DNA from 4 places in the Lysinibacillus sp. 2017 genome. Region 2 is predicted to be linked to each of the others. Evidence: predicted binding sites of a transcription regulator. Region 2 holds the regulator's gene; each other region holds the start of a gene.
The links. The regulator LexA, encoded in region 2, represses DNA repair genes until DNA is damaged. The targets are predictions, from matches to a motif close to CGAACATATGTTCG.
Positions count from the first base shown of each region.

Region 1: DCE79_RS15935 (carbohydrate kinase) is a predicted target of LexA. The motif match lies at 2,660-2,673, and genes of this name have one in related genera.
Region 3: addB (helicase-exonuclease AddAB subunit AddB) is a predicted target of LexA. The motif match lies at 1,892-1,905, and genes of this name have one in related genera.
Region 4: parE (DNA topoisomerase IV subunit B) is a predicted target of LexA. The motif match lies at 3,417-3,430, and genes of this name have one in related genera.

Region 1 covers NZ_CP029002.1:3,242,027-3,247,108, forward strand. Annotated here, with positions in the region: gene DCE79_RS15920 (YtxH domain-containing protein) at 1-109, opposite strand, end outside; gene DCE79_RS15925 (DUF1128 domain-containing protein) at 348-569, shown strand; gene DCE79_RS15930 (pseudouridine-5'-phosphate glycosidase) at 647-1,555, opposite strand; gene DCE79_RS15935 (carbohydrate kinase) at 1,552-2,643, opposite strand; gene motB (flagellar motor protein MotB) at 2,824-3,588, opposite strand; gene motA (flagellar motor stator protein MotA) at 3,572-4,372, opposite strand; gene DCE79_RS15950 (aminopeptidase) at 4,569-5,082, shown strand, end outside.
Region 2 covers NZ_CP029002.1:2,480,800-2,485,881, reverse strand. Annotated here, with positions in the region: gene DCE79_RS12140 (DNA alkylation repair protein) at 1-676, shown strand, start outside; gene DCE79_RS12135 (5' nucleotidase, NT5C type) at 759-1,301, shown strand; gene DCE79_RS12130 (gamma-glutamyl-gamma-aminobutyrate hydrolase family protein) at 1,440-2,135, shown strand; gene lexA (transcriptional repressor LexA) at 2,231-2,854, opposite strand; gene DCE79_RS12120 (cell division suppressor protein YneA) at 3,022-3,369, shown strand; gene DCE79_RS12115 (YneB family resolvase-like protein) at 3,356-4,012, shown strand; gene DCE79_RS12110 (DUF896 domain-containing protein) at 4,079-4,315, shown strand; gene tkt (transketolase) at 4,454-5,082, shown strand, end outside.
Region 3 covers NZ_CP029002.1:709,149-714,230, reverse strand. Annotated here, with positions in the region: gene addB (helicase-exonuclease AddAB subunit AddB) at 1-1,850, opposite strand, end outside; gene DCE79_RS03070 (TVP38/TMEM64 family protein) at 4,211-4,843, opposite strand; gene DCE79_RS03065 (PDZ domain-containing protein) at 5,035-5,082, opposite strand, start outside.
Region 4 covers NZ_CP029002.1:1,893,462-1,898,543, forward strand. Annotated here, with positions in the region: gene parC (DNA topoisomerase IV subunit A) at 1-1,422, opposite strand, end outside; gene parE (DNA topoisomerase IV subunit B) at 1,422-3,395, opposite strand; gene plsY (glycerol-3-phosphate 1-O-acyltransferase PlsY) at 3,857-4,459, shown strand; gene DCE79_RS09100 (HesB/YadR/YfhF family protein) at 4,536-4,826, shown strand; gene DCE79_RS09105 (YczE/YyaS/YitT family protein) at 4,925-5,082, shown strand, end outside.

The DNA of each region.
Region 1 (5,082 bases), 760 kb from region 2:
CTTTTTTCGTTGTTTCTACAGTATGCTCACGTGTTTGTTTGTCCAACATACTTATCGCTGCTCCAACAATCGCCCCAATTGCAATAAAAGGTAGTAATTTACTTTTCATTATAATCTCTCCTCCTGTACTAGTTTTATATTCCCATAAAAAATTGCGATAAAACTAAATCTAATTTCATTTTAGCTAATCTTCCATCTTTTTGAAAGTAGATGAACTAATCAATTACACTTCAGCGAAACTTTCGTCTTAATTTCCCTTTGTAGTTGTTGAAAGAAGTTAAGGTATTGACAAGAACTTACCGACATGAAATGATATTTCCGTATACTTTGAAAGGTAGGTTAAAAAAATGGACTTATCCACTCCATCACTAGAAAATGTGATTTATATGATTGAGCAAATTAAAGAAAAGCTTCGTATGGTAAATGGTGATGCAATGCAAGCTGATGCATTTAATGGCGATAAATATGAAGATCTACAATATTTATATGAAATGGTTATGAAACGTGATTCATTCAGTCCCAGCGAAATGAATGCAATTGTTGCTGAGTTAGGAACACTACGTAAATAATGGAAAAGGAAGTTCACCGTTTAAATAAATCAGTGAACTTCCTTTTTTATTCGCTATTATTCCCTAGGAAATAACAATTATTTTTGTAATTCTACAGCGATTTTAGCACCTACACGAGCATTGTTTTTAACAAGTGCGATGTTCGCTACTAATGATTTACCTTCTGTTAGTTCTTTCACTTTACCTAATAAGAATGGAGTTACATTTTTACCTGCAACGCCTTGTTCTGCTGCTTCTTTTAAAGCACTTTCGATAATGCCATTAATGAAGCTTGCTTCCATTGAATCTTCAACAGGAATTGGATTTGCTACTAACGCACCTCCGCGTAACCCTAAATCCCATTTAGCACGTAAAATAGCTGCAGTTTCTTCTGGAGAGTCAGCACGGAAATTTACGTTAAAATCACTTTCACGTGTATAGAATGCTGGTAATGAGTCTGTACCATAACCGATTACTGGAACACCTTTTGTTTCTAAGTATTCTAAAGTTAAACCGATATCTAAAATTGATTTTGCACCAGCACATATTACTGCTACGTTTGTCATCGATAATTCTTCTAAGTCAGCTGAAATGTCCATTGTTGTTTCAGCACCACGGTGAACCCCACCGATACCACCTGTTACGAATAACTCGATACCTGCTAATTCAGCACAAATCATTGTAGCAGCTACAGTCGTTGCACCAATTTTTTTTGTTGCTAATAAGTAGCCAAGGTCACGGCGGCTTGCTTTTGCTACACCTTGAGCGTTACCGAACATTTCTAATTCTTCATCTGATAAACCGATTTTGATTTGACCATCGATTAAAGCGATTGTTGCAGGAACAGCGCCGCCATCACGAATAATCTGTTCAACTTCACGAGCAGTTTGTACGTTTTGTGGGTACGGCATACCGTGTGAAATAATTGTAGATTCTAATGCTACGATTGGTAAGCCTTTCTCTTTTGCTTCTAATACCTCTTGTGAATATGATAAATATTGTTTCATTGTAAATTCCTCCAATTTGCTAAATTTTCTTTTGTTAAGTCTTCACGGACTGTTTTGTCTGACTGTAATGTTTTTGTTGCACTTACTAAAGCAAGCTGCACTGCTTCTTCTAGCTCTTCATTATTTAAAACACCATGTAAAAAGGCACTCACAAACGCATCTCCTGCACCTGTAACGTCAACAATATTATTCGTCAAGACAGCCTTAAAGTGAGTTACTTTACCTGCATGACCTACCATAACACCATGTTCTCCTAATGTTAGCAATGCGTACTTAGCACCTTTTTCTAATAAGGCTTTTACTGCTTTCTCATAGTGACCATACGTTTCAAGCTTTACATTCAAATAAGTTTCAGCTTCATCACGATTGCAGATCAAGTAATCGACACCGTGTAAATCCGATGGCATATTCATCATTTTCGGTGAAGATACAGGCACAATAACAAGTGGTACTTCACGCTGATATGCAAAGTCTTTTACGTATTGAACCGTTTCTGCTGAGCAGTTTAAATCAATAATTAAGCAGCTGGCATTTTGCAAAATTACTTCATGCTTTTTTAGAATCATTGGTGACAATTTACTGTAAATGGACATATTCGCCATCGCCACTACCAGTTCACCATGATCATCAAGTACAGCTGTATACGAACCCGTTGTATTACCTTTTAACTTTTCAACTAAATCAAAATTCATATAAGCCTTGCTTGATTGTTCAATTAATCGCCCGTCATGATCATCACCAAGTGTTGTAATTAATGAAATACGGTTTCCTAAGCGTCCTAAGTTTTCGGCTATATTTCGAGCCACGCCTCCTACACTTTCAGATACTTTTGCAGGATTCGATGTACCTAATTGTACATTTCCTTCAATTGAAAATTTCCGATCGACGTTTGCACCACCAATTGTGATAATCTGATTTTTCTCTGGTAATACATATGCACGTCCCAAAATTTCACCACGCTTTATTAATGCAGAAATGATATTGGCAAGTGCAGGTCTAGACATTCCTAGCTGCTCTGCCATTTCTTGCTGCGATAAAAATGGATTTTCCTTAATCAATTTGAAGACTAATTTTTCTTTTTCATTCAATAGTCTCACCTCGAATCAAACATTTGTTTTAAATTATAAACTTTTGTTTTGGATAAGTCAAAAGTAATTTGAAAATCATGGTAAGTGGAAATGAAATATTCGAACTCAAATAGAAGTATGTCCTTTCGAAATAGAAAAGGGCTTCATAAAAAGTATAAAACTTTTTATGAAGCCCTTTAATTATTCTGTAATTACTTTTCCATCTTCACTAATACGAGGTTGTACAAGTACTTCAACTCGACGGTTCTTTGCACGACCTTCTTCAGTATCATTTGAAGCAATCGGGCTAAATTCACCATAACCTTTTACACTAAAGTATTTAGAATCTAATTCGGCGTTACTTCCAATGACCTCTTTCATAAAGTTCACGGCACGCATTACAGATAAATCCCAGTTTGAATCAAAATCTTTTGTTTTAATTGGTACATTATCTGAATGACCTGTAATTACAATATTACGAGGTGGATCAAACATTAAAAGCTGAGATAATTCATCTGCAATCGACTTATACTCTGACTTTACATTTGCTTCCCCCATATTAAATAACACACTATCACGAATGGTAATTAATAAACCTTCATCCGTCATTTTCGTTTCAAATTGCTTTTCAAGCTCATTTACTGCAATAAATTCGTCCACACGATTTTGTGCTTGCTGTAATGCTTGTTGGTCTTGCATATACTTTGAAGCCCCTGATTGCACATTCGTTTCTGAACCGTTTGGTGTTTGAATAACAGCGGGGTTGTCCATAACTCCGGTACCACTAGTAAAGACTTCATTAAATACAGAAGACATTTTTTCTAATTTCGCTTGATCGACCGTACTCGAAGCAAACAATACGATGAATAGGGCTAATAATAACGTTAAAATATCCGCGTAAGGAACTAACCAAGATTCGTCAGTGTGTTCCTCATGCTTTTTATGTCTTTTATGCTTCTTTGCCAAGGCCACCCGCCCCGCTTTCCGTAATTTGCTTACGCTCTTCCATTGGTAAGTAAGAAGCTAATTTTTGCTCGATTACTCGAGGAGCTTCACCTTCAAGTACAGATAAAATCCCTTCAATCATCATTTGCTTTTGTTTTACTTCTACAGAAGATTTACGTTTAAGTTTGTTGGCGAATGGATGCCATAATACATAACCCGTGAAGATACCAAGTAATGTTGCTACAAAGGCTGCAGAAATTGCATGTCCTAGTTTATCGATATCAGACATATTTCCTAATGCTGCGATTAGACCAATTACCGCACCGAGTACCCCTAAAGTTGGGGCATATGTACCTGCTTGTGTAAATATACCAGCTCCACTTGTATGACGATCTTCCATTGCTTCAACTTCTTCCGTTAATACATCACGAATGTAGTCTGCATTTTGACCATCGATTGCAAGTGTCAAACCATTTTTTAAAAATGGATCTTCAATTTCTGAAGCTTTACTCTCAAGCGCTAATAAACCTTCACGACGAGCTAAATCCGCCCATTGTGAAAACATTTTTATTAAATCAATATCGCTTGCTAATTTTGTTTCTGTGAATAAAATTTTAAAAAGCTTTGGAACTCGTTTTAATTCCTTCATCGGGAATGCAATTGTTACTGCGGCAATCGTACCAAAGATAATGATTAGAATTGCGGCAGGGTTAGCTAATGCTGATAACGATACACCCTTTAAAACCATCCCGGTTAAAAGTGCAGCGAACGCAATAATTATCCCAACAACTGATGAAATATCCATATGTAGTACCTCCAATTACTCTGTCTTTTCTTATTTCGGTCTATTTAACTTTTTATTAACTTCCTATACACTAGTATAATGGCATTTATTTTTTTTTCGATGCATTATTGGATTTTTCTGTTCTTTTCACTAATTTTGATTATAATGTATCAAAAATGTCCATTTTTTTCAGACAATAATTGGAGGAATGATTCAAATGAACTTGAAATTTGAAAGAAATTTAACAAAATATGCCGAATTAGCAGTAAAAATCGGTGTAAATATCCAACCTAATCAATACTTATACATCGCTGCTTCAATCGAATCGGCACCATTTGTACAAATTGTTACAAAAATTGCATACGAAAGTGGTGCAAAAAATGTTTTTGTCGATTACACAGATGATCAAGTAACACGTACTCGCTATGAATTAGCTCCAGAAGATTCGTTTGATTTCTTCCCACCTTGGAAAATTCAAGAGCGTGAATGGCTAGCAGAGCAGGGTGCTGCATTTATGAGTATCGTCTCTCAAAGCCCTGATTTACTTTCTGGTATCGATTCTAATCGCATTGCAGCGTTCCAAAAAGCAGCTGGTACTGCATTGAATAAATACCGCCAATACGTACAATCAGATAAAATTAGTTGGACGGTTATCGCTGCACCATCTAAAAAGTGGGCTAATAAAGTATTCTCAAATCTTCCTGAAGAAGAACAAGTAACGGCACTTTGGG
Region 2 (5,082 bases):
AGCATTAGGCAAAGAGCGCTCGAAAAAAATCTATATGTCAAACGGTGCAAAAGAACCTGTTTTCGGTGTAACAACGGGTTCAATGAAGCCAATCGCAAAAAAAATCAAAATTGATCAACCATTAGCAGAAGAGCTTTATGCAACAGGTAATTATGATGCGATGTATTTTGCGGGCATTATTGCAGATCCAAAGACAATGACGCAAAGCGATTATGATCGTTGGATAGAGGGGGCCTACTTTTACATGATTTCAGACTTTGTCGTCGCGGTGACATTAGCGGAATCAGATATTGCCCAGCAAGTTAGCGATAAATGGATTAATAGTGGAGAAGAACTAAAAATGTCAGCTGGTTGGAATTGCTATTGCTGGTTACTTGGCAATCGTAAGGATGAAGAGTTCTCCAAAGAGAAGCTGCTAGGCATGTTAGAAAAAGTGAAGGAAGAAATACAAAATGCGCCACCCCGCACAAAGGCAGCGATGAACAATTTTGTTATGACAGTTGGTGTATCCTATAAACCACTGCATTATGAAGCATTGGAATTCGCTAAGGAAATCGGGCCTGTTGCTATGCCACGTGAAGGGAAGAAACCTGGTAGTTTACATGCCTATGAAGACATTCAAAAACAAGTTGAAAAAGACCGTATTGGGTTCAAACGAAAATATGTAAGATGTTAAATTGTGACAAATAGAGTAATCACTTGTTTCCAGTTCATGAGTTTATTAAACTAATAGTAGGAAATTCGAGGGGGCCTTTGTGATGAAAAAGAGTATTGCTATTGATATGGACCAAGTATTAGCAGATTTTTATTCGAAATTATGTGCTACATATAATGAAAATTTCGGAACGAATTTTACCAAAGAAGAATTTTTATTAACGACGCAGCGTGATTTACCAACGGAAGACGGAAAAAAACTATTTGCATTATTAAATGAACCAGATTATTTTCGTGATTTAGCCGTATTAGATTCAGATGCAATCGAGGTTATCAAGGAGTTACAAGAGCATTATGAAATTTACATTGCAACAGCGGCTATGGATGTACCAGGTTCCTTCACGGCGAAATACGAATGGCTACGGGAGCATTTGCCATTTTTAAAAACGCAAAATATTGTATTCTGTGGCAATAAAGCTGTGATACATACCGATTATTTGATCGATGATAGTTCGAGACAGCTTGAAGCATTTAAAGGAACGGGTGTTTTGTATTCAATGCCATATAATGCTGCGGTGGAAGGCTATGTCCGTGTGCAAAATTGGCGAGAAATTAAAGAGTACTTTTTAGAACAATTAAAAGCATAGGTGAATGGGATGGATTGTAAATAAAACAATCTATCTTTTTTTTTTTTTCTGGAGTATTACAGAGGTATAGTAGTATAATTTGAATTATCTGAATAATTGAGTTTGCTAAATGAGTAGTGAATAAAGGGGATGTAGAGGATGAAACCGATTATTGGCTTAACGATGTATGATATTGATAAAAAATTAGACATTAATAATGCGTATTTACATTCTATTGAACAAGCGGGAGGCATACCGATTTGTATTCCGAACGCAACGGAAGACACGGTTGAAGCCTTATTATCAGTTGTTGATGGCTTACTTCTAATTGGAGGCGAAGATTTAGATCCGTTTTTATTTGGAGAAGAGCCGCATCAAAAAATTGGGCGTGTCGTTCATGAACGTGATGTCAGTGATCTATTATTAATGGAGCATGCGTTTGACAAGCAAATGCCGATTTTAGGTGTCTGTCGTGGGGCGCAGGTGATGAATGTGGCTTTTGGGGGGACGATCATTCAAGATATTCCATCTCAAGTTGAAAATGCAATTGGGCATAAGCAATTATCAAAGCGCGGTGCACTCGCACACAGTGTAGAAGTTCTAACTCCGAAGTTTAAAGAGATTTTCGGGGACGATTCGTTCCGTGTGAATACATTCCATCATCAATCGGTTGGTAAACTTGGAAAAAGATTAGTAGTTTCTGCTATTGCGAAAGATGGTGTTATAGAGGGAATTGAGCATGAATCACACCCGTATTGTGTATCCGTACAATGGCATCCTGAAGAGCTTGCACCACTAGGAGATGTGTATGCACAGCGTTTATTTAGAAGCTTTGTAGAAGCGTGTGAAAAGTAAAATAGGGTATTTAAAAGAGTTCAGCGATTTTGCTGAACTCTTTTTTCATGAAAAAAGTCTATCTACTATTAATATAGAAGATAGACTTCGAACATTTAATGTACGTTGCGATATAAGCCGACAACTTTACCTAAAATCGAGATTTGATTGACGATAATCGGATCCATTGAGCTATTTTCAGGTTGAAGGCGGAAATGTGTTTTTTCTTTGTAAAAACGTTTCACAGTAGCTTCGTCTTCTTCCGTCATAGCTACAACGATCTCACCATTGTTTGCTGTTGACGTTTTCTTTACGATTACATAATCCCCATCTAAAATTCCTGCGTCAATCATCGATTCACCCATAATCTCAAGCATGAATAGTTCATCTTCAGATGCCCCGTATGTATCTGGCAGTGGGAAGTACTCTTGAATATGCTCAATCGCTGTAATGGGTAGGCCAGCAGTAACCTTACCGATTAATGGTATATGAACGACACCTGGTTTTGGGATTGTCGAATCTTCTTGTTGTAAAACTTCAATAGCGCGTGGCTTTGTAGGGTCACGACGAATAAGCCCTTTACTTTCTAAACGAGCTAAATGCCCGTGGACAGTTGAACTAGAAGCTAAACCAACCGCTTCACCAATTTCTCGAACAGATGGGGGGTAACCTTTAGAACGAACTTCCTCTTTTATGAAAGCTAGAATTGCTAATTGTCGCTTTGAAATTTTTGTTGTCAACTTGCTCACCTCTTTAATATAAAATGGATATTTTTAATTAAATACAGTATAGCAGTATGCGAACATAAATGCAAACATAGGTTCGAGAAACGGTTGACAAAAACATATGTTCGTATTATTATGAGAACACATATTCCGAACATACATTCGAAAAGGGGCAGTTATTTATGAAGAATTTAAAGTTAAACAGCTTTGCAGCAATGTTTCTAGCATTTTCAGTTTTTTTTATTGGAATTATTGTAATGAAAGACGACCAAATTGAATTATACGAACAGGTAACAATTGAACATGGGGACACTTTATGGACAATAGCTGAACAATATCGTGGTAAAATGGAAAAGCATGATTGGATTCACGCTGTAAAAAAACAAAATGAATTATCGAGTGAAGAAGTAGTAAGTGGTCAAATTTTAAACGTACCCGTTGAAAAGAACGCCGATTATATCACTAAATCAAATGAACCCAATTATGCACAATCCATTAAAGTAGTGAGAGAGAATAATGAATCAAAATAAAGCCGTCATTTATTGTCGTGTTAGTACAGAAAAGGACACGCAAGAAACATCATTAGTACGTCAGCATGAAGAGCTTACAAAATACGCGAAATCACTAGGTTACAGTGAAATAGCTGCTTTTAAAGACCAACATAGTGGTTTTGAAGTCGACCGAGATGGCCTATTAGATATGCTCGAATATATGAAAGAGCATCAAATAAAGGCATTATTTGTGCAGGATGAAACACGATTAGGTCGTGGTAATGCACGAATGGCCGTATTACACCTCATTCAAAAATATGAAGCAACAGTCTATTCACTAAATGATGCGGGTCCACTCGCATTAAATGAAATGGATACGATGTTACTTGAAATTTTAGCTGTTGTTGAAGAATATCAGCGCCGCATGCACAATGCAAAAATTCGCCGTGGCATGCGCCGAGCTGTTGAAAATGGTTATATGCCACAAAATAATTTGAAAAATCGTGGCAATATCGAAGGACGTGAACGAAAAGAAGTACCTGTTGAAGAAATTGTCCAATTGCGTCAAAAAGGGTTAACATTTGCTGAAATTGCATCAACGCTTTCAGGACTTGGTATTCAAATAAGTAAAGCGACCGTTCACCGCAGATATATTGAATTTATGGAACGACTTGAAGAGTAAACACTTGCTCTCCAAGTCGTTTTTTTATACCTTTGTATTATTGGAATTAAGAAAGGTGAGAATGTAATGTTATCTAAAGAAAAAATGGCGCGAATCAATGAGTTATCAAAATTAGCAAAAGAAGGAAATTTAACGGAGGAACAAGCAAAAGAGCGTACGGCCCTTCGAAAAGAATATTTAGATGTATTTCGGTCTACAATGCGTGACACAATTGAACACGTAAAAGTAGTAGACGAAGAAGGAAATGATGTAACTCCAGAAAAATTAAAACAAATTAAAGCGCAAAAAAATTTATTAAATTAAAAAATTGCAATTAATGTGACACATTCGAAATTGAGTATGGCATATTTTGTGAAACGTTACGATAAGTGATTGTTTTCTTACTCAAATTTGTCTAAACTATAGAATGTATAAATATAGTTCGAGAAAGGATGTCAAACAATGACACAACAGATGGATCAGTTAGCAATTAACGCAATCCGTACACTATCAATCGACGCAGTCGAGAAAGCGAACTCAGGTCACCCAGGATTACCAATGGGTGCTGCACCAATGGCTTATACGTTATGGACGAAGCAATTACGTCATAACCCACAAAATCCAAAATGGTTCAACCGTGACCGTTTTGTATTATCAGCTGGACATGGATCAATGCTTTTATATAGCTTATTACACCTTGGTGGATACGGATTAGATATGGAAGAAATCAAAAGCTTCCGTCAATGGGGTTCATTAACACCTGGACATCCTGAATATGGTCACACAACTGGGGTTGAAGCAACAACAGGCCCACTTGGTCAAGGGATTGCAATGTCAGTAGGTATGGCAATGGCTGAACGTCATTTATCTGCTACATACAATAAATCAGGTCACGAAATTGTCGATCACTACACATTTGCACTTTGTGGTGACGGGGACTTAATGGAAGGTGTCGCTGCAGAAGCAATTTCTTTAGCGGGTCACTTACAATTAGACAAGTTAATTGTGTTATATGATTCAAATGATATTTCACTTGATGGTGATTTAGAAAAGTCATTCTCAGAAAACATCCAAAAACGTTTCGAATCTTA
Region 3 (5,082 bases), 1.8 Mb from region 2:
TACACCCCGTCATTGACGCCAATAATGAAAATCGCCTTTTTATTATCAAAGCGGGCAAACTCTAATGTCGACACGGTTACTTCATCTAATGTTGGCGGTACACTTGAAAATTGCAGTGACTCAAAGCCTTCATCTAAAATTTGCGCCGCATCCTCTAGCGCAATTTCCTTATCACCAAACATCAAATCAAACTGTTCTAAAATATGCACCCAGCCATTCCAAGCTTGCTCATGCTCAAATGATTGGTGAAGTGCATTTGTCTGTTCCTCTTGCTCCTGCATTTTCACAAGCTTTTTGTAGACGTCCAGCTGCTCCATAAATTCATACAGTGCGACAACAATTTGACGTCCTGTAATGTGAGAACCCTTTAAGCGCTTTTGTAATGCCCCAACAGGCTCTCGAATTAAATCACGAACCGACGCCAATAGCTTTTCATATTCCAGCTCATCTTCCGTTTGCACAGAATTAATCTTTTCTAACGATTTAAAACGGCGATAATGCCAAACATCATCATTAAACCAGCGATCATGTACAATCCCTTTAGCGATAACAAAATTCTCTAACACATCCGCGCGATCACGCATCACGGCTAAATTCGCATTGTAAGGGAAATAAAAGTCCGTTTTCACACTTCTAAATACCGGCTCAAACTTCCAATTTGATGTAATGATTTCTACTACCGAACGACTAAATTCAATGAATGGATGATACAACATCGAGCGTTTTTCATTTGAGAAAAAGGGAATCTCATATTGCTTAAATGTCGTCCCAATAATGGCATCATAGACATCTACTTGACGATACATTATCCCAATGTCTTTATAACGTAACTTTTCTTCTGTCACTAACCGTTTTATTTCCTGGGCAATCCCTTGCACCTCAGCACGTGGATTCATGCCTTCTAAAATTTGCAAATGTCCATCTGATTCGATTGGCTTCACAAATGGTGCTTCAAAACTCTGTTCTACATGCAGTAAATCACTGTGCATCGAACGATAATTTGTTTGCAAGTGAATGCGCGGCTCGACTTCAATCTCAATGCCACGTTCAAAGCGTAACTTTTGAATTTCATGCTGCAATTTTTCATAGCTCATGGCCGCGCGATAAAATACTGAGCCTTCCAGTTTATCAACGGTTGGATCATCCATTGGTAGCACTAATGTCACGCGCTTAGCATAAATGAGTAGTTCTTTTAAAATCGCAAATTCTTGTCCATTAAACGATACAAAACCGTCCAAATACACATCGGTATCACGCAAACTTTCCATTTGTGGCATGCGCTCGATTAGCATCGGGAAGTACCCATCGCCGTCGATAAACTCTGCGCCAATCCGTTCGTCAAGTTGCTGTAAAATGATTTGTAAATCATGCATTTTATGTAGCAACACTTCACTCGCACCGTTTTGCTGCAATGCATCGATCATGACTTCAATCGATTGTAAATTAATATTGTACTGACTAAACTCTTTTAAAATTTGCTCGACTTCCTTCGTAAAGCCTCGTTTGCCAGCTGCTTGTTTAAATAGTAAAAACTCGTCTTTATGTTCTTCCAAAATACGGCGTAAGAGCATGCGGTAACCTGTTCCATCAATTCGTTCTCGCGCAATACCACCCTCTTTTTGCAGGACAAACCATGCTAAACGTTTAAACGTCATGACTTGCGCGCGCATCATGCCTTCAATGCCGTAATTATTCGTCAATTCATATTCCGTTGAAAACGTCATTTGGTCAGGTACTAAAATAAAAATGGGATTTCCAAGCGCATTGGTCTTTAAATCGTCGACAATTTCTTGATGAATAAAAGTCGTTTTTCCCGTACCTGCGCGTCCTGAAATTACACGTAATGTCATTTCCACACCTCTCTTCACCTTAATAGTTTCATTATAATATAAGAATACACGTTCGTGCATCATCGATCACCATTCTATGAAATTTCTTTGTATTCATGTGAGGTGCTAGCAGAGGTGATTCGCAAGGCGCCAGTCTTTTTATGGGGTGAATCTTTTATAAAGTAGAAAAAGATAAGTTCAAGTGGATCCTCCTTTTATTAAAGTGGTGATTCGGGCATAGTCATTTGGCGGGTTCTTCGCACGCAAGCCGCACAGCCAAGATAATGTCACAATCCGTTTGTTGTGACATTATCTTTGTGACGAAAGCAAAGCGACAGTCACAATTTAACAGACTATATAGAGTTTAAAGACCTGCCAATACTTGGTGTATCCATTTTCCTTTTGCTTGTATTCACGTGCTGGCGCTTACAGTGGTAGGCGCCAGTCTTCTAAATTTATCGAATCTTCCTTCTAAAGTAGAGAAGGATACAGTTCAAGTGAATCTGCCCTTTTTAAAGTGGTTATTCGGGCGTAGTCATTTGGCGGGTTCTTCGCACGCAAGCCGCACAGTCAAGATAATGTCACAATCCGTTTGTTGTGACATTATCTTTGTGACGAAAGCGAAGCGACAGTCACAATTTAACAGACTATATAAAAGGAGTTGAAAGACCTGCCAATACTTGGTGTATCCCTTTTCCTTTTGCTTGTATTCACGTGCTGGCGCTTACAGTGGTAGGCGCCAGTCTTCTAAATTTATCGAATCTTCCTTATAAAGTTGAGAAAGATACAGTTCAAGTGAATCTGCCTTTTATTAAAGTGGTGATTCGGGCATAGTCATTTGGCAGGTTCTTCGCACGCAAGCCGCACAGTCATGTTGCACATGTCTGTACGACTCGCCTTTGTGCTTCGTGAAAGACCCGCCAATACTTGGTGTATCCATTTTCCTTTTGCTTGTATTCACGTGCTGGCGCTTACAGTGGTAGGCGCCAGTCTTCTAATAGGGTGAATCCTTTTTTATAAAGTAGTGAAATCACAATGTATTTATTTAACAGCTAAATACTGTGAACTCATTTATCTAGATTTTTAGTAGAAAAGGCAATCCTGCCATTATAGAATATGAAGGCATTGACAACTATTGAACCCTATCCATATATTCATCCCTTTACAAAAAGAGAATCTGTGGCAGGCCTAGCATACCGCAACAGTATCAGTAGTAGGGATACGTACCACGTGACCCTGCTGCTGATATACGGTAGCCTGACAAAATACGAAACACCTTAATAGAATATTTATTTGAATTTGACTAGCTCTGACAATCCCTTTAACCCACAAAATTCAACGGACTCGCTTTAAAAGTAAACGGCGCCTTTGCTCGCCAACAGCGCCGCCCCTGAATTCACGCAAAGGCATAATGGATAATACTTTGATTTGGCAGGCCTAGCCCAAGGCGCAAAGAAGAGTCGTACAGATATGTGCAACATATCTTTGCGACTCTGGGCGCCCAGCCTGCCAATACTCGATACACTTTCATAACATCTTTATTAGAAGATGACTAGCTCTGACAGTCCCTTCAACCCACTAAATTCAACGGACTCGCTTTAAAAGTAAACGGCGCCTTTGCTCGTCAATAGCGCCGCACCCGAATACATGCAAAGGCATAATGGATTACACTTTGATTTGGCAGGCCTAGCACAAGGCGCAAAGAAGAGTCGTACAGATATGTGCAACATATCTTTGCGACTCTGGGCGCCCAGCCTGCCATAACACGATACACTTTCATAACATTTTTATTAGAAAATAACTAGCTCTGACAATCCCTTCTACTCACAAAATTCAAAGGACTCACTTTAAAGAATAACGGCGCCTTTGCTCGTCAACAGCGCCGCCCCCGAATTCATGCAAAGGCATAATGGATTACACTTTGATTTGGCTGGCCTAGCACAAGGTGCAAAGAAGAGTCGTACAGATATGTGCAACATATCTTTGCGACTCTGGGCGCCCAGCCTGCCAATACACGATACACTTTCATAACATCTCTATTAGAAGATAACTAGCTCTGACAATCCCTTCAACTCACAAAATTTAACGGACTCGCTTCAAAGAAAAACGGCGCCTTTGCTCGTCAACAGCGCCGCCCCTGAATACATGTAAAAGTAGAATGGATTATGCTATGATTTGGCGGGCCTTACATGTAGCACAAAGATGAGTTGTACAGATTTGTGCAACAAAGCTGTGCTGCTCATGTGCTGCGCCCGCCAAAACCCGACACACTTTAATAGAATCCCTAATAGCCCAATATATTCAATAGATTCCCTTTATGAGAGTCAAGATGAGTTGTGAATCTCCTTAAAAACAAAAAAAATGCGAGAAATTTCTCGCATTTAATGGATATCCTTCATTTTTCTCTGTGCTTGCACATTCCGTAAATCACGTTCAACGCGTTTATTTAAATTACGTTCAATTAATTTTCCGACGCCCCAAATAACGACAATAATAAGAGTTACAGTAATTATTTTCATCGGCGACGTTAAAATCGCACGTAGATCACTGCCTAAATAGCTAATTAAAAAAATCATCACGGGCTTTGAAATGAGTAATGTTAAAAAATAATATTTCTTTTTAATATGCGATAGCCCCGCAACCGTATTCACGACAACGACTGGGGTAAATGGTAAACAAAGAAGGACGAATAACGGTGTGAATCCCCGAATATCGACCCACTGAATTAGCCGTTTTACTTGCTTTAAATTTTTAAATTTCTTAAACAATTTGTACTGCCCAAATTTGCGAATCATTATGAAAAATGCATAGGAACCTGCAGCTGTTGCCAACCAAGATAAAATGAATCCCCAAAATAATCCGTATGCTCCTGCATTGGCAATGACGATAACAAACAATGGCAATACCGGAACAAATGATTCAATAAATGTTAAAAAGACGCTAAAAAACGGCCCTAGTAGTTTATATTTTTCAATAATTACTTCTACATTATCAAACGTCATCCAATCTAACATTGCACTCACTCCTAACGACAAAACCATTCATCTAATTAATCATATAACTTCAATAAGCAGTACAAGACTCTATGATTGAAGTTTTACTTTATAGTACCATACTACCCATATAGACGATTGGTTAAATCGTGACGTTCCATCAACATTCCCCAAAAAAAGAACCCCGCTTTCACGAGATTCTTATCAATACTCTATTTAACTATGAGTAACCCAATTTTATAATTGTCATCACGATGGAC
Region 4 (5,082 bases), 590 kb from region 2:
AATATCTAATAACTCAGATTTAATGACACGAATCAATTTCTTTTCGTCATCTAAAATAGCAGTTAATTTCACAACAAGCTCATCTAATTCAGCTTGTTCATTTTGAAGCTCTGTAATATCGGTATTAGTTAAACGATACAGTTGTAAGCTGACAATTGCTTCAGCTTGAACTTCTGTAAAGCTAAACTTTTCGATAATATTATTTTTCGCATCACGTTTATCTTTAGATCCACGAATCGTTTCGATCACTTCATCTAAAATCGATATCATTTTCATTAAACCTTCAACGATGTGAAGTCGGTCCTGGGCACGTTTCAAATCGAATTTTGAACGACGAAGGATAATTTCCTTTTGGTGACCGATATACGCGTCAAGCATTAATGGCAATGTCATCATCGTTGGACGACGGTTATGAATCGCAATCATATTAAAGTTGTAAGACACTTGTAAATCTGTAGATTTAAATAAGAAATGCAAAATACCTTGGGCTGGAACGTCCTTCTTCAACTCAATAACTATACGTAGACCATCACGGTCGGATTCATCACGAATTTCAGAGATGCCATCTAAACGGCGGTCATTGACACGTAGCTCATCCATTTTACGAATCATATTCGCTTTATTTACTTCGAATGGAATTTCTGAAATCACGATTTGCTCTTTATTGCCTTTTAATGCTTCAATTTCTGTACGAGAACGAACGATTATTTTCCCTTTACCAGTCTCATACGCTTTTTTAATACCATCAATTCCTTGTATAATCCCACCAGTTGGGAAATCAGGACCTTTAACGATGGTCATTAGTTCGTCAACCGTACAATCTTTGTTGTCTAAACGCATTAAAACCGCGTCTAAGATCTCTTGCAGGTTATGGGGTGGAATATCCGTTGCATAGCCTGCAGATATCCCTGTAGCCCCGTTAACGAGTAAATTTGGGAAACGTGAAGGTAATACGGTCGGTTCCATATCTTGATCATCAAAGTTTGGAACAAATTCAACCGTATTTTTATTTAAATCACGTAGCATTTCTGCAGCAATTGAAGAAAGTCTTGCTTCTGTGTAACGCATCGCAGCTGGTGGATCCCCATCAACTGAACCATTGTTACCATGCATTTCGATTAACATATGACGGCTTTTCCAGTCTTGACTCATACGGACCATTGCTTCATACACAGAAGAATCACCGTGTGGATGGTAGTTACCGATTACGTTACCAACTGTTTTAGCTGATTTACGGAATGGCTTTTCATTTGTATTGCCTTCATTGAACATCGCAAATAAAATACGACGTTGTACTGGTTTTAGACCGTCTCGTGTATCTGGTAATGCACGGTCTTGTATAATATATTTTGAATAACGACCAAAACGATCGCCCATGACTTCTTCTAAAGGTAAATCTTGAAATTTTTCAACAAAGCTCATTATTCGTTAACCTCCTCATGCTGGATGAATTCATTTTCTAAAATGCTTGCATCCTCTTCCATGCCGAAGTTGACATTTGATTCAATCCATTTACGGCGCGGTTCTACTTTATCGCCCATTAATGTCGTTACACGACGTTCTGCACGTGCACCGTCTTCGATTTTTACGCGAATTAACGTACGTGTTTCAGGATTCATTGTCGTATCCCATAATTGGTCAGCATTCATTTCTCCAAGCCCTTTATAACGCTGTAGGATATAGCCTTTACCGATTTTGTTAATCGCTGCTGCTAGTTCGTTTTCTGTCCAAGCATATTCTTGAATTTGCTTTTTCCCAGATCCTTTTGACACTTTATAAAGTGGCGGCAAGGCGATGTATACTTTGCCCGCCTCAATTAGTGGTCGCATGTAACGATAGAAGAATGTTAATAGTAGCACTTGGATATGTGCACCATCTGTATCGGCATCGGTCATAATAACCACTTTATCGTAAGCAGCATCCGCTACAGTGAAGTCCGCGCCAACACCTGCTCCAATTGTATGAATAATCGTAGAAATTTCTTCGTTCTTCATAATATCTTGAAGTTTTGCTTTTTCAGTATTAATGACTTTACCACGCAGTGGCAAAATGGCTTGGAACGTACGGTCGCGCCCTTGCTTTGCTGAACCACCAGCAGAGTCACCCTCTACTAAGTAAAGTTCATTACGCGCCGCATTTTTTGATTGTGCGGGCGTTAGTTTACCTGAAAGAAGTGTGCTAGACTTTTTCTTTTTGCCATTACGTGCATCATCACGCGCTTTACGTGCAGCTTCACGAACTTGCTGTGCACGAATAGCTTTACGAACAAGTGATGATGATAATTCAGCATTTTCTTCTAATACGTACATTAGTTGTTCAGATACAACCGTATCAACAGCAGCACGTGCTTCAGACGTACCTAATTTGCCCTTCGTTTGCCCTTCAAATTGAAGTATATTTTCTGGAATACGAACGGAAATAATAGCCGTTAATCCTTCACGAATATCCGAGCCATCTAAATTTTTATCTTTTTCTTTTAATAAGCCTACTTTACGGGCATATTCGTTAAACGCACGTGTTAATGCAGATTTCGCACCCGTTTCATGTGTACCACCATCTCGCGTACGGACATTGTTTACAAATGAAAGAATTGTTTCTGAGTATGCATCATTGAATTGGAAAGCAAATTCAACTTCGATTTCCTGTAGTATACCTTCCACATATTTCACTGGATGTAGTACGTCTTTTTCTTCATTTAAATATGTAACAAACGCTTCAATACCATTTTCATAATGGAAAACATCCTGTTGACCTTCGCCACGTTCATCAATTAACTCAATTTTTAGCCCTTTTAATAAAAATGCTGACTCACGTAGACGTTCAGCCAAAGTATCGTAATTATATTTCGTGACAGAGAAAATCGATGGATCTGGTAAGAAATGAACTAGTGTACCTACTTCTTTTGATTTTCCTAAAGTATCAAGTGAGGTTACAGGTTTTCCGCCATTTTCAAAGCGTTGACGATATATTTGACCCTCGCGGTGAATCGTAACTTCTAAAAATACCGATAAAGCGTTTACAACCGATGAACCAACACCGTGTAAACCGCCACTTGTTTTGTAACCACCTTGTCCAAATTTACCACCAGCATGGAGCACAGTGAAAATGACTTCTGGTGTAGGCTTGCCCATTTTATGCATACCTGTAGGCATCCCACGACCAAAATCTCGAACACTTATACTATTATCTCCATGAATTTTAACGATGATATGATTCCCAAATCCAGCAAGTGCTTCATCCACTGCATTGTCTACAATCTCATACACTAAGTGGTGAAGACCTCGGCTATCAGTAGAACCAATATACATCCCCGGTCTTTTTCGTACGGCTTCTAAACCTTCTAATACTTGAATGGCATCTTCATTATAAGAAATACCGGTCTGGTTTTTTACCAATTGTAATCCCCTCCAAAAATACAAACAAACGTTCTGTTATCATCCTAATCGTACTGCCAAAAATGAGAAGTGTCAATGATCGACGTAACAAATTAGGCTTTGCAAAGACTAATTGTATCATCAACAACCACGCTTTTAAAGCATATCCTCTAGCTCATTTCGCTTAAATGTAACTATTTTCCTGCAAATGCAAAATATTTTGATAAAACGAAACATTAATTATTCGTTTTTTTCTCTTCCTTAACGTATTGTTAGATGAATGAATCAATCGGGATTTTACAGGCTCATAACCTCCCTCCTATCCTTTCTATTTGTTTAAGCCTTGAGCTAGATGTCATACTTTTTGGATAACGCGGGATTTAAATAATACCTCTTTCCTTCTATATAAAAACGGTGTAAACTATTCATTACATACTATTAGTACCAAGTAGTAATTCTTAAAATTGAAAGGAGCACAACTCTTGATCAATGCAGTAATTTTCATTTGTGCTTATTTATTAGGTTCCATTCCTTCTGCTTTATGGATTGGTAAAATCTTTTACAAAACAGATATTCGCCAACAAGGTAGCGGCAATTTAGGAACGACCAACACATTCCGTGTGTTAGGAAAAAAACCAGGCATTGCCGTGCTGTTGATGGATATTTTAAAAGGGACAGCAGCAGTTCTTCTTCCGCTCTTACCTATATTTGATAACAGTACAATTCACCCTCTTATTTTAGGCATTGTGGCCGCTGTCGGTCATATGTTCCCGATTTTCGCTAGTTTCCGCGGAGGTAAAGCCGTTGCAACAAGCGCTGGTATTATTTTAGGCTATCAATTACCGCTATTTTTAATACTACTAGTTGTATTTTTAATTGCATTAAAATTAACGAAGATGGTTAGTTTCGCATCATTGACTGCTTCTTCAGCAGCGATTATCTACGTTATTGTTTATTGGTTTGTTGAAGGTGAAGTAGCATTACTTATATTAGTAGCCTTTTTAGCTGGATTTATTTTCTATCGTCATCGTGAAAATATTAAGCGTATTAAAAACGGTACAGAACCTAAAATTAAAGGTTTCTAACTCTCTCATTACGAGAGAGTTTTTTGTTTTTGAAAGATTCACGCTTTTAAGGCATAATGATTTTAGAGGTGAGCATATGGAAATCAAACTATCAAAAGAAGCAATTGAATGGTTCCATCGTGAAATGGAAGTTGAAAAAGGTGATACGATTCGTTTTTATGCACGTTACGGAGGTTCTTCCCCATTTCACGAAGGTTTTTCTTTAGGAATGAATCGCGAACAGCCACATGAAATTGGCATTGAAACAGTGATTAATGACATTCACTTCTATATTGAAAAGGCAGATGAATGGTTTTTTAACGAGCATCATTTAGTTGTCGATGTCGATGCTGTGAATGATGAATTAAGCTATTCTTACGAAGAATAATTTAAATTTTTCGAATAGATTGTTATCCCCTTTTTTTATAAGAAATCGTTATAATGTCTTAAGACGACTTAGACTTTTTGAACAATGAGGGATAACAATTGAAATCGAATCAAGCATTATATTGGCGATGTACTTTTTTCTTAGCAGGGATCATTGTATTATCTTTAGGTATTGCGCTTACTATTAAGGGACAAATGCTCGGTGTGGGCTCATGGGATGTGCTTCACATTGGACTATCCAACAAATTGGGCTTAAC